One region of the Streptomyces sp. NPDC027185 genome, then DNA from elsewhere that is predicted to be linked to it. Evidence: riboswitches for the same ligand, from Rfam matches in the RefSeq annotation. Region 1 holds a riboswitch; each other region holds the start of a gene.

The links. Region 1 has a riboswitch for cyclic di-AMP ahead of ACZ4M8_RS28560 (M23 family metallopeptidase). Riboswitches for the same ligand answer to the same signal wherever they lie in the genome.
Region 2: another riboswitch for cyclic di-AMP. It lies ahead of ACZ4M8_RS28215 (M23 family metallopeptidase); the one in region 1 lies ahead of ACZ4M8_RS28560 (M23 family metallopeptidase).
Region 3: another riboswitch for cyclic di-AMP. It lies ahead of ACZ4M8_RS20380 (transglycosylase family protein); the one in region 1 lies ahead of ACZ4M8_RS28560 (M23 family metallopeptidase).

What each region holds. Positions count from the first base shown of each region.
Region 1 is NZ_JBVHRF010000011.1:68,173-72,374, reverse strand. It holds gene ACZ4M8_RS28570 (M16 family metallopeptidase) at 1-60, shown strand, start outside; gene ACZ4M8_RS28565 (M16 family metallopeptidase) at 99-1,481, shown strand; cyclic di-AMP (ydaO/yuaA leader) riboswitch at 1,734-1,889, shown strand; gene ACZ4M8_RS28560 (M23 family metallopeptidase) at 1,903-2,679, shown strand; gene ACZ4M8_RS28555 (GntR family transcriptional regulator) at 2,919-3,614, shown strand; gene ACZ4M8_RS28550 (HPr family phosphocarrier protein) at 3,933-4,202, opposite strand, start outside.
Region 2 is NZ_JBVHRF010000010.1:187,153-191,354, reverse strand. It holds gene ACZ4M8_RS28220 (aldo/keto reductase) at 1-526, opposite strand, end outside; gene ACZ4M8_RS28215 (M23 family metallopeptidase) at 1,045-2,253, opposite strand; cyclic di-AMP (ydaO/yuaA leader) riboswitch at 2,266-2,419, opposite strand; gene ACZ4M8_RS28210 (DUF2332 family protein) at 2,804-3,910, shown strand; gene ACZ4M8_RS28205 (PP2C family protein-serine/threonine phosphatase) at 4,076-4,202, opposite strand, start outside.
Region 3 is NZ_JBVHRF010000006.1:90,809-95,010, reverse strand. It holds gene ACZ4M8_RS20390 (cytochrome P450 family protein) at 1-566, shown strand, start outside; gene ACZ4M8_RS20385 (transglycosylase family protein) at 799-1,812, shown strand; cyclic di-AMP (ydaO/yuaA leader) riboswitch at 2,073-2,237, shown strand; gene ACZ4M8_RS20380 (transglycosylase family protein) at 2,242-2,913, shown strand; gene eno (phosphopyruvate hydratase) at 3,452-4,202, shown strand, end outside.

The DNA.
Region 1 (4,202 bases):
GTGTACGAGCCGACCGCCGCCGACGACAGCGCCGACAACGACGAGGAGGCGGACCGGTGAGCGACGCCACCACCCGCGAGGACCTGGCCATGAGCGAGATGACCTTCCACCCGCAGCCCAAGGGCGGGGCGCCCCGGCCGTGGGCCTTCCCGGCGCCCGAGCGCGGCGCACTGCCCAACGGCCTGACGGTGCTGCGCAGCCACCGCCCCGGCCAGCAGGTCGTCGCCGTCGAGGTCGACATCGTCGCGCCGCTGGAGACCGAGCCGGAGGGGCTGGACGGCGTCGCCACGATCATGGCGCGGGCGCTGTCGGAGGGGACCGACCGGCACGACGCCGAGGAGTTCGCCGCCGAACTGGAGCGGTGCGGCGCCACGTTGGACGCCCACGCCGACCACTCCGGTGTCCGGGTCTCCCTGGAGGTCCCGGCCTCCCGGCTGCCGGGCGCCCTGGGGCTGCTCGCCGACGCGCTGCGCGCCCCCGCCTTCCCCGAGAGCGAGGTGGAGCGCCTGGTGCGCAACCGCCTCGACGAGATCCCGCACGAGCTGGCCAACCCGGGGCGCCGCGCCGCGATGGCGCTGTCCAAGGAGCTGTTCCCCGCGTCGTCCCGGATGTCGCGGCCCCGGCAGGGCACCGAGGAGACCGTCGGCCGCATCGACGCGGCGGCCGTCCGGGCGTTCTACGCGGCGCATGTGCGACCCGCGGCGGCCACCGCCGTGATCGTCGGTGACTTCACCGGCATCGACGTGGACGCGGCGCTCGCCGACACGCTGGGCGTGTGGCAGGGACCCGCCGCCGAGCCGGTGACCGTCACGCCGATCACCGCGGACGACACCGGCCGTGTGGTGATCGTCGACCGTCCCGGCGCGGTGCAGACGCAGCTGCTCATCGGCCGGATCGGAGCCGACCGTCACGACCGTCAGTGGCCCGCGCAGGTCCTCGGCACGTACTGCCTCGGCGGCACGCTGACGTCGCGTCTGGACCGGGTGCTGCGGGAGGAGAAGGGCTACACCTACGGGGTGCGCTCCTTCGGGCAGGTGCTGCGCTCGTCGGCGCCGGACGCGCCCGGCGGCCCGGTCGGCGCCTCGCTGCTGGCGATCAGCGGCTCGGTCGACACGGAGTCCACCGGGCCGGCCCTGGAGGACCTGTGGAAGGTGCTGCGCACCCTCGCGGCGGAGGGCCTCACGGACGCCGAGCGGGATGTCGCGGTGCAGAACCTCGTCGGTGTCGCGCCGCTGAAGTACGAGACGGCGGCGGCGGTCGCGGGGACCCTCGCCGACCAGGTGGAGCAGCATCTGCCGGACGACTACCAGGCGCAGCTGTACGCGCGGCTGGCCGAGACCGGCACGGTCGAGGCGACCGCCGCCGTGGTCAGCGCCTTCCCTGCCGACCGGCTGGTGACGGTGCTGGTCGGTGACGCGGCGCGGATCGCGGAGCCCGTGCGGGCGCTGGGTATCGGTGAGGTGAAGGTCGTCAGCGGCTGACGGTCCGGTGGAGCGGTGGCCCGGCCGGGCCACCGCGGCGCCCGCCTTCCGGTGCGGAGGCTCGGCGTAAGGGGACGAAACGGGATCCCGGGGGCGGTCGTCCGCCCCCGGGATCGCCTGTATGTCCGGTTCTGGTTCCGCTGTCGCGGTGTGGTGTAACGCACAATATGGCGTTTCTGTTTGCCGATTGAAAGTTGCCACGATTAGCGTCATGCGCGCTGTCCGTCAGTAGCACGCCGCAACCGCGGCACCGGACAGTCATCGCCGAGTCCCCGTACGGCGCGAGCCAGGGGAGCCGGGGACCCACATGTCCCCTGGGGTGAATCGGGCGCCTCCCCGGAGGAGCCCGTAGGAGACCTTCCTGCTCCGAACCCGTCAGCTAACCCGGTAGGCGAGAAGGAAGGAAAGGACCAGCCAGCACATGGCGTTCACCCGTGCCACCGGGAAACACCGCCGTCCGAGCCGCAGCGCCCGGACGACCCGCAACATCGCCTCCGTCGCGGGTCTCGCCGCCACCGGCGTCGTCGCCTCCGTCGCCTCGCCCGCGATGGCCGCCACGTCCGGTGCCGCGCACGACACCGGACTGCACCGCGCCGTCGTGATCGGTGACGAACTCGCCGAGCGGATCGAGGCCCAGGCCGACGCGCAGCAGGCCGTCGCCGAGACCGCCGAGGCCAAGGCGAAGGCCGAGGCCGACGCGGAGAAGCAGGCCAAGGCCGCCAAGGCGGCGGCCGACAAGCGGCACGAGGCGAAGGTCCGCGCGGCCCGTGAGGAGGAGCGCAAGCGCCTCAACGCCTTCGTCGCGCCCATCTCCGGCTCGTACGTCTCCACCGCCTACCAGGCGTCCAGCGGACTGTGGTCCTCCGGTTCGCACACCGGTATCGACTTCCACGCCGCCACCGGCACGAGCGTGCACGCCGTCGGCGCGGGCACCGTCGTCGAGGCGGGCTGGGGCGGTGCGTACGGCAACAACATCGTCATCAAGATGAACGACGGCACCTACACCCAGTACGGCCACCTGTCGCAGCTGGGCGTCTCGGTCGGCCAGCGGGTGATGCCCGGCCAGCAGATCGGTCTGTCCGGCGCGACCGGCAACGTCACCGGTGCCCACCTGCACTTCGAGGCCCGTACCGGCCCGGACTACGGCTCGGACATCGACCCTGTCGCCTACCTGCGCGCGCACGGCGTCAACGTCTGACGTCCGCCCGCCCCGCGCGGCCCCCGGAGCCCCGGCTCGCCCCCACAGGGCGACCGGGGCTCCGCCGTGTCCGGTGACGGGTGGTCGGTCGGCCGGATTTCCCGGGGTCCGGGAATGCGCTCACCAAAAGATCTCCATGAACAAGTGAAGGCGGTGAAGGAGCCTTCACCGTCGAATAGAGTCGCCGGAAAGGCGCCGCGGGGCGGCGTTTTCCGGGAAGGACGGTGGAGGCGCCCACGATGACGCGAGGTCAGATTTCCGTGCAGCGCATCTCCACGGCGATCCGCGACGACATCGTCTCCGGCGCGCTGCTTCCGGGCAGCCGGCTCGTCGAGGACCTTCTGGCCGCCCGCTACGGCGTCTCCCGGGTGCCGGTCCGTGAGGCGCTGCGCACCCTGCAGTCCGAGGGGTTCGTCACCGCGCGGCGCCATGCGGGGGCGTGTGTCGCGGCGCCCACCGCGCAGGAGGCGGCCGACCTCCTGGACCTGCGGGCACTCCTGGAGCCGATGGGCGCCGCCCGCGCCGCCGCCCGCCGCACCGACGCGCAGCTGAAGGTGTTACGGGGCGTGGTGCGGCTCGGCAGGGAGCGGGTCCACCGCGGCTGCCCCGGTGATCTGCCCCGGCTGGACGGCTGGTTCCACGAGACGCTGGCGCGGGCGGCGGGCAACCCGGGACTGACCGCGCTGCTGACCCAGGTGCGCCGGAAGATCGACTGGATGTACGTCGTCGAGCGCCCGGCACGGTACGCGGAGACGTGGGACGAGCACGGCGCGGTGCTGGACGCAGTCGCCCGGGGCGACGCGGAGGCGGCGCGCGCCCTGATGGCGTCGCACGTCGCGCGGTCGCTCCCGGCGTACCGTCCGCGCCGCCGCCCGGCGACCGCGGTACGCCGTCCGCCGTGCTCCGCCGGCGCCGGGCGGATGCGTTCCGTTTAGGACCCGGTTTACGGGACGGCGGACCGGTGGCGGAATCTTTTCGGTGCCGTGCGGGGAATTACGGAAATCGACGCGAGCGGAAATCGGACCGGCCCGGGGAATTCCCGCGCCGTGGAATTGCGCGTTTTCCGTGTACGGGCCGCTCGTGCGGTGGAGAAGCGCGCGGGCGGGGAGCGGTCCGCTCGGCGGGTGCCCGCCGGCTCGTGCGGGGCCGCGCGGCGGGAGCGCCCGGGAAAGGGAAGACCCCGCCGCGGGTGACCGTGTCGGTCGTGGCGGCGGGGCGGTGCCCCGGTCAGGGGGCGGTGGGGGCGTCCCGGTTCAGACGGTCTCCGGCAGCTCGTCGAGCCCCTCGGCGACCAGCTTCGCCAGGCGCTCCAGCGCGGCTTCCGCCCCTTCGGCGTCCGAGGCGAGCACGATCTCCTCGCCGCCCTGGGCGCCCAGGCCCAGCACCGCGAGCATCGAGGCCGCGTTCACGGGGGTGCCGTCGGTCTTGGCGATCGTCACGGGGACCCCGGCGGCGGTGGCCGCACGGACGAAGATCGAGGCGGGACGGGCGTGCAGCCCCTCGGCCCAACCGACAGTGACGCG
Region 2 (4,202 bases), on a different contig from region 1:
AGCGGGCGAGGCCCTCGCGCTCGGAGAAGGTCAGGGCCTCCTCCAGGCGCGCCGCCGAGATGTTGGAGGCGGCGATCTCGCGGACCTTGCCGGCCCGGACGAGGTCGTCGAGGGCGGTCAGGAACTCGCCGACCTCGACCGATTCGTCGTCGTAGTGGGTGTAGTAGAGGTCGATGCGGTCGGTGCGCAGGCGGCGCAGCGAACCCTCGACGGCCTTCTTGACCGTGCCGGCGGCCAGCCCCTTGAGGTCGGGGTGGGCGCCGGCCTTGGTGGCGATGACGACGTCGTCGCGGTTGCCTCGGGCGGTGAGCCAGTTGCCGATGACGGTCTCGGACTCGCCGCCCTTGTTGCCCGGCACCCAGGCCGAGTAGACGTCGGCGGTGTCGATGAAGTTGCCGCCGCCGGCGACGTACGCGTCGAGCACGGCGAAGGACTCGGACTCGTCGGCGGTCCAGCCGAAGACGTTGCCCCCGAGGCAGAGCGGGGAGACGGAGAGCGAGCCGAGGGGCTTACGAGTGGTGGTCATGCGTAGGTGCAGCGTGCCGCGGCGCGGGGATATTCCGGCGCGCGGCATCCGGGGGAGCCCGGCCCGTGTGCCGGACGGGTGGGACGTCGCGGCCCGGCGCGGTACCGGGCCGGGCCCCCGGGGAGCCTTCCCTCCCAGGCCAGGGCCGAGGCCGTGAGCAGGCACCGGCCATGGCCGGCGCGCGCCGCCACCGTGCGCGCCCCGGGCGTCCGGGCCCCCGACCGGCGCACGACAGCACCCCGCGCGCCCCGGCGACCGCGGCCCGTCCGGCACCGCGGCGACGACTCTTCGTGACGGCGACTCTTCGCGACGACGACTCTTCGTGACGGCGGCCGACGGGCCGCACAGCGTCACCCCGCCAGCCTCGGTCCGTCCCGCACCGCGGCGACGTCCCGGCACGGCGCCGGAACGCCCGGCGCCGCACCTTCTCGGCGGCAGCCCCCGGAACCGTCCGCTCCCCTCGGGGATCCGCTTCCGGAGGCGGCCGGCTCAGCGGGGACCGGCCGCTCTCCCCGGGGTCAGACGTGCAGCCCGCGCCCGCGCAGCCACGGCATCGGGTCGACGGGGCCGCCCCCACCGGGGCGGACCTCCAGGTGGAGATGGGGGCCGGTGACGTTCCCGGTGGCGCCGACCCGGCCGATGACCTCACCGGTGGCGACCTTCCCGCCGGTCTTCACCATCGACGACAGGTGGCAGAACCACAGCTCCGTACCGTCGTCGAGGGTGAGGACGATGCGGTAGCCGTACGAACCGGCCCAGCCCGCCTGGGTGATGGTGCCGGAGTGCACGGCCTTGACCGGCGTGCCCGTGGGGGCGGCGAAGTCCTGGCCGGTGTGGTCGGCGGCCCAGCGGTCGCCCGCCTGGCCGAAGCTCGCGGTGAGGGTGTACGACGTGACCGGCAGCAGATAGCTCTTGGCCAGCTCGGCCAGGCGGGCCGCCTCCGCCTTCGCGCGGGCCTCGGCCTCGCGCTTCGCCTTGGCGGCCGCCTCCTTGCGCGCGGCCTCGGCCCGCTCCGCCTTCGCGTCGGCCACCGCCTCCCGGTGGTCGCTCGCCGCGGTCTTCTCCGCCTGGGCGAAGGCGGCGTGTTCGGCGGCGCCCCGGGCGTCGCGCTCGGCGGCCGTCTGCTGGGTGTCGGCCTGCTGGAGGATGCGGCTGCGCAGAGCCTCCCCGGCGCCCGTCCCCCGGCCGTCCTCGGTGGTCAGGCCGGCGGACGACAGCGGCGCCGCGGTGGTGGTCCCCGCGTCGTCGGAAGAGCCGAGCAACGGGCCGATGCCGGGGAGCGATTCGGCGTCCGGCAGCGCTCCGGTGACGTCGGCGGCGAGGGTGGTGAGGTCCGGTACGGAGACCGGGACCGGCGGCTTCTCCTCGGCGGTCGCCATCCCGCCGGCGCCGACCGCCGCGATCACGCCGACGCCGAGGACCGTGCCGCTGCGGGCCAGCCCGCCACGCTGCCTGGCGACGCGGTGGCGGCCACGGACGGCCCGTACGGACTCTTCGGTCGGGTTCCACTCACCGGGGGCGTCGGCCGCCGCGTCCGCGGTCTCCAGCGGCGGGTGCCCGCCGGCGGCCGCGCCGTACGAACCGGGGCCCTGGGCGGCGAGGCCCTCCGGGGTGAACGAGCCCGGAGCGAAGACCGCCGTGTCGGACGGGGCGGCGGGGAGGCCGGGGGCGAAGCCGTGGGGGAGTTCGGCGGACGGGGCCTCGGGGGCAAGCCTGTTGGACGCCACGGGGGCGCACTCCTTTCCTTCCTTCGCGCCTACCGGGTTAGCTGACGGGTTCGGAGCAGGAAGGTCTCCTACGGGCGGCCTCTGGCCGAGGCGTCCGATTCACCCCATGGTGGTGGTTCCCCGGTTCCCGCCGCGCCGCTCGGGCCGCCCGGGGCAAGGTCAGGACACATCACGGCAGTTCACGAAATATCGGCGCACCGGCGTGCACGGAGACGCCATAGCGGGAACTGACCACCTGTGTGCCCGGATGTCCGGGTGCCTGAAGAGCGCGTACGGGATTCGGCGTGGGGGCACGGTGCCGCCTCTGCGACGGCTGGGACGACCGCGCTCCGTTATCGGACAGTAATAGAGACCGCGGCCGTTTTCCAAGCGTTCCTGTGAATCCACTCCACCCGAACCCGTTCCCTGGCCAAGACTTTCCCGGACAACATCCGTGAAAAACGGGCGAGTTGACCACCCTTTACGAAACGGCCTCCGCGTGATTGTGCATCACTTGTTATGCGGAGGGGTGCATAACCCTCACGCTCCGTGAGGGCATTAACGTCTGATCATGGTCGCCGACTTCGTCAACAACGCTCAGGCCCTGGCAGTGCGCTACCAGGACTTCTCGTGGTGGCAGGCGCGGGGCCGCTGCGCGGCCCACGAGGAGCTGACGGCGCGGATCGGACACGACCAGGAGCTGTGCGAACTCCTCGCCGCCTCCCTCCCGGCAGGCGACAAGCAACGGCCCGACCTGCTGCTGGCGGCCGTCCGCCACCTCGACGGGCCGCACGCCGAGCAGGGCCCGCGCGGGGCGGCGGCGTACGGCCGCTGGCGGGAGTGGACGATCCGCCACTGGGACGAGGTCCGCGCCGTCGTCACGGACCGCTCCGCCCGGACCGCCGAACCGGCCCGCTGCGCCACCCTGCTGCCCCTCCTGGCCCGCCTCCGCGGCCCGCTGGCCCTCCTGGAGGTGGGCGTCACCACCGGCCTCGCCCTCCACCCGGACCGCTACCGGTACGCGTACGAGCCCGATGCCGCCCCGGGGACGCCTGCCACGGCCGCTTCCCCGGAGCCGTACGTCCTCGGCGCCCCGGACGCACCGGTCACCTTCCGGTGCCGCATCGGGCGCGAGGACCGGGTGGACCCGGCGGACGCGGCACCGCCCGCGCGGCTGCCGGAGATCGTCTGGCGCGGCGGCATCGGCACCGCTCCGCTCGACCCGGTGGACGACCCAGAGGCGCTGCGCTGGCTGCGCTCCCTGGTGTGGCCGGGCACCCCGGAGCGCGCACGGCTGCTGACGGCGGCGGTGGACGCGGTACGGGCGGCGCCGCGGCCCGAGATCGTCCGTGGTGACCCGGTCGAGGAGCTGCCGGCGCTCGCCGCCCGGGTTCCGGCGGACGCCACCCTCGTGGTGCTGCACACCGACGCGCTGCCCGCGCTGCCGCCCGCGCACCGGGAGCGGCTCGCGGAGCGGGTGCGCGCGCTGCTCGCCGGGCGGCCGGGCGGCGGCCACTGGATCTCCCAGGAGCACCACTCCCTCACCCCGTGGCGGGCCGCCCCCTCCGCCGACCGCCTCGCCCCCGGCCACCGGGAGCGGCTGCTGACCCTCGCACTGGACGACCGCCCGGTGGCCCTGACGGAGGCGTACGGCCGGAGCCTGCACTGGGTGGCGTAGGGGTCCGCGCCCGTAGGCGGTCCCGGCGCGCGGGGAGCGGCCGTACGCCCGGCGCGCCGGAACCGCCCCGGGCTCCCCGCGCGCCCGGCGTACAACCGGCCTCCGCGCGCCGGACGCCGCTCCACCCGCGCCCCGCCGCGCCTGCGGTTACCGCCGCCTCCGGTCCTACTCCTCCATCGGCCGCTGCACCGCCAGCAGCGCCATGTCGTCGGCGCCCGCCCCGCCGGTGTGCGCGGCGACCTCGGTGACCAGCGTGTCCAGGAGCTGCTCCGGCCCCGGGAAGGCCCGGCCG
Region 3 (4,202 bases), on a different contig from region 1:
ACCTCACCGAGAACGAGGTCGCCGCGATGGCGTTCATCCTGCTCTTCGCCGGTTTCGAGACCACCGTCAACCTCATCGGCAACGGGATCTACGCCCTGCTGCGCGCCCCCGACCAGCGTGAACTCCTCCAGAAGTCGCTGGCCTGCGGCGACGCGGACGTCCTCGCCACCGGTATCGAGGAGCTGCTGCGCTACGACGGGCCGGTCGAACTGGCCACCTGGCGGTTCGCGACCGAGGAGCTGACGATCGGCGGCGAGCGGATAGCCGAGGGCGATCCGGTGCTGGTGGTGCTGGCCGCCGCCGACCGTGACCCCGCACGCTTCGACGCCCCGGACACCCTCGACCTGCGCCGCACCGACAACCCGCACCTCGGCTACGGCCACGGCATCCACTACTGCCTCGGCGCGCCACTGGCCCGCCTCGAAGGACAGACCGCCCTCGCCACCCTCCTGACCCGCCTGCCGGACATCCGTCTTGCGGCGGAACCGGACGATTTGCGGTGGCGGGGCGGGCTCATCATGCGCGGTCTGCGGACCCTCCCCGTGACGTTCACCCCGGCCCCCTGACGACACGCCGCCCGGCCGCGCGGACGGCCTTCCGAGGCCCATGAGTTGACGCCTCGTCAGCCACGTGACCTGCACGTGATCTCCGCTACACCGGCTTGTGACGCCCCGTGAGCCCGGTTACCTTGCCACCGAACAAGCGCCCCGCCGCTCGGTGGTGGCCGCACCGGACCCCGGGCGGCCGTGCCGGGACGCCCGGGGCGGACAACTCAACCGCCGCTCGAAAGGCAATCGCATGCGCACCGGCAACGGCAGACACCGTCGCCCCCGCCAGGCACCGGCCCTCTTTGTCACGGCGGGAGTGACCGGCGCGGGCCTCGCCCTGCCCCTCCTCGGCGCGGGCGCCGCCCACGCCGCCGATGCCACCACCTGGGACCGGGTCGCCCAGTGCGAGTCCGGCGGCATCTGGTCCAGCGCCCCCGGCAACGGCTTCTACGGCGGGCTCCAGCTCACCCTCGACATGTGGCGCGACCACGGCGGTCTGGAGTACGCGGCCCGGCCCGACCTGGCCAGCCGCTCCCAGCAGATAGCCGTGGCCCAGGCGATCCTCGCCGAGCGCGGTCCGGACGCCTGGCCGCGCTGCGCCGCCGGCGCCGGGCTCACCGAGGACGGCGGCACCCCCGACGTCGACCCCGGCGGCACACCCCCCGCCGACACCGACGGCAGGCTCCCCGACACCGGCACCGACCCCGGCACGGACTCCGGTACGGACGCCGGCACCGACCCGGGCACGGACACCGGCCAGGACGGGACCCACGCCCCCAGCACGCCGGATCCGGACGCCACCGGCCCGTCCACCCCCGAGGACGCCCCGGACCCGTCCACCACGCCCGACCCCACCGACTCCCCGAAGCCCCCCGGTGAGCCGGACCGGCCCGGCGGCGCCGACCCCTCCGCCGACCCGTCCGGCCACGCCACCGGCCCCGCCGAGCCCTCGCACCCGTCCCGTACGACGCCCCCGGCGGACGACGAGGGCTCCCGCGGCGACGGCTCCGGGCGCCACCGCGGCGGCGGCGATGCCGAGGAGGACGGCGACCACACCCCGGGGCGGCGCGCCTCGCGGGGTGGCGAGCGGACGGAGCCGGGCGACGGCACGTACGCCGTGCGCCCCGGTGACAACCTGTCAGCGATCGCCGAGGCGCGGGAGCTGCCGGGCGGCTGGCCCGCGCTGTACGAGCGCAACGAGGACGTCATCGGCGACGACCCGGACCTCATCCACCCCGGTCAACTCCTCGATCTGGGCCGCTGATCGAGGCGATAGGCGGCTTTTGCCCGTTTTGGCGAAAGTGAGATATGGCTCTCGTCGCGCTCCGTGGTGTCCGACCCGTCCGGGGAAATCCGCACCACGCCCCACCTGCGGAAATGTGACCCCTCTGTGATCATTGGCGGTCAACTGGGCGCAGAAAGCGGGGTTTGAACGAAACGGAGGGTTCTGCTTACGGTCAGCACCGCTCGCCAAAGCGGGCCCTTCGTTCACACGCCGAATCCTGCCGGTGGGCGAAGGTGGTCGACGCGCAAGCGCCGAAGGCAGGAGCGGGGGACCCAAGGTAAGCGCCGGCCCCACCCGTGAAAGCGGGTCAACCGGCTTGGGGTGAAGCCGTGCACAAGCACGGCCGGGCAATCCACGCCGCCCGAACCCGACAGCTCACCTCGCAGGCGTCGGTGAGGAAAACGAACCATGCTGAGCAACAAGGCCAAGCACCGCCGTCCCTCCAAGGCCGTCCGCGTCGCGACCCTCGCCGGTGTCGCCGGCGCCGCCGTGGCCGTCCCGCTGATGGGCGCCACCAACGCCTCCGCCGCCTCCGTCGCCACCTGGGACGCCGTCGCCCAGTGCGAGTCCGGCGGCAACTGGTCGATCAACACCGGCAACGGCTACTACGGCGGCCTGCAGTTCTCCGCCTCCAGCTGGGCGGCCGCCGGCGGCACGCAGTTCGCGCCCCGCGCCGACCTGGCCACCAAGGCCCAGCAGATCCAGGCCGCCGAGAAGCTCCTCGCCATCCAGGGTCCGGGCGCCTGGTCCTGCGCCGGCGCCGGCAACCTCACCGCCGGTGGCCCGTCCCCCGACCTGAACACCGGCGCCACCAAGGCCGCCCCCAAGCAGCAGGCGCCCAAGCAGGCCCAGCCCAAGGCGGCCCCGAAGCAGCAGGCCCCGCGGACCGAGGCCGCCCCGAAGCGCGCCCCGCAGCACCACGTCATGGGCCACGGCAACTACACCGTGAAGTCCGGCGACACCCTGGCCAAGATCGCCAAGGCGCACGGCAAGAACTGGAAGTCGGTCTACGCGGACAACAAGTCCACCATCGGCTCCAACCCGAACCTCATCTTCCCGGGCCAGAAGCTCCACGTCTGATCCCCGCGGCCCGATCCCCGCGCGGGGCACCGCTCACCGCCCCGCCCTCCGGGCACCGGCCCGCCGTCCCCGTCCCCACCGCCGCGAGGCGCGCCGGGACGTGACGGCCCGCCCCTCCCGCTCCGCTTCCGTACGTACGGCGGTACGTACGGCGCGCCGGAGCGGGGGGCGGCACCGGCGCCCGGACCTCGCGGGCCGCGGCCCCGGCACCGTCCGGGTCCCGCGCCCGCCGCACCACCCTCCCCACGCGACGCCCCGTCCGGCGCGCACGTCCCCGGGGCGGCACCTGCTTCGCAGCCGGTGCCGCCCGCCGTGCGCCGAGGCGGGGTTTCGCCGTTCCGTACTCTGGTGCCGGACACACCGTCGTGGCCTGCCCTTTATCCGCCCGCTTTTCCGTTCCGCGGCCTTCGCTGCCGAAAGGCCGGAACCCGGCGTCCGAGGCACCTTTCGTCCCGTACTGCGGGCCGCGAGGCGGTCGAGGACCCGGGGGCCGTTAGGCTCGTGCCGCAGAACTCCAGACACCCATGAAGGAGACAACGTGCCGTCCATCGACGTCGTCGTAGCCCGGGAAATTCTCGACTCGCGAGGTAACCCCACGGTCGAGGTCGAGGTCGGCCTCGACGACGGCTCCACCGGCCGGGCCGCCGTTCCGTCCGGCGCCTCCACCGGCGCCTTCGAGGCCATCGAGCTGCGCGACGGGGACCCCAACCGCTACCAGGGCAAGGGCGTCGAGAAGGCCGTCCTCGCCGTCATCGAGCAGATCGGCCCGGAGCTGGTCGGCTACGACGCCACCGAGCAGCGCCTCATCGACCAGGCCATGTTCGACCTGGACGCCACCGACAACAAGGGCTCGCTGGGCGCCAACGCCATCCTCGGCGTCTCCCTCGCCGTCGCGCACGCCGCCTCCGAGGCGTCCGACCTGCCGCTCTTCCGCTACCTCGGCGGCCCGAACGCGCACCTGCTGCCCGTCCCGATGATGAACATCCTCAACGGTGGGTCGCACGCCGACTCCAACGTCGACATCCAGGAGTTCATGATCGCCCCGATCGGCGCGGAGTCCTTCTCCGAGGCGCTGCGCTGGGGCGCCGAGGTCTACCACACCCTCAAGAAGGTCCTGAAGAGCAAGGGCCTGGCCACCGGCCTCGGCGACGAGGGCGGCTTCGCCCCCGACCTCGGCTCCAACCGCGAGGCCCTCGACCTCATCCTGGAGGCCATCAAGGAGGCCGGTTACGCCCCCGGCCAGGACATCGCGCTCGCCCTGGACGTCGCCGCCTCCGAGTTCTACAAGG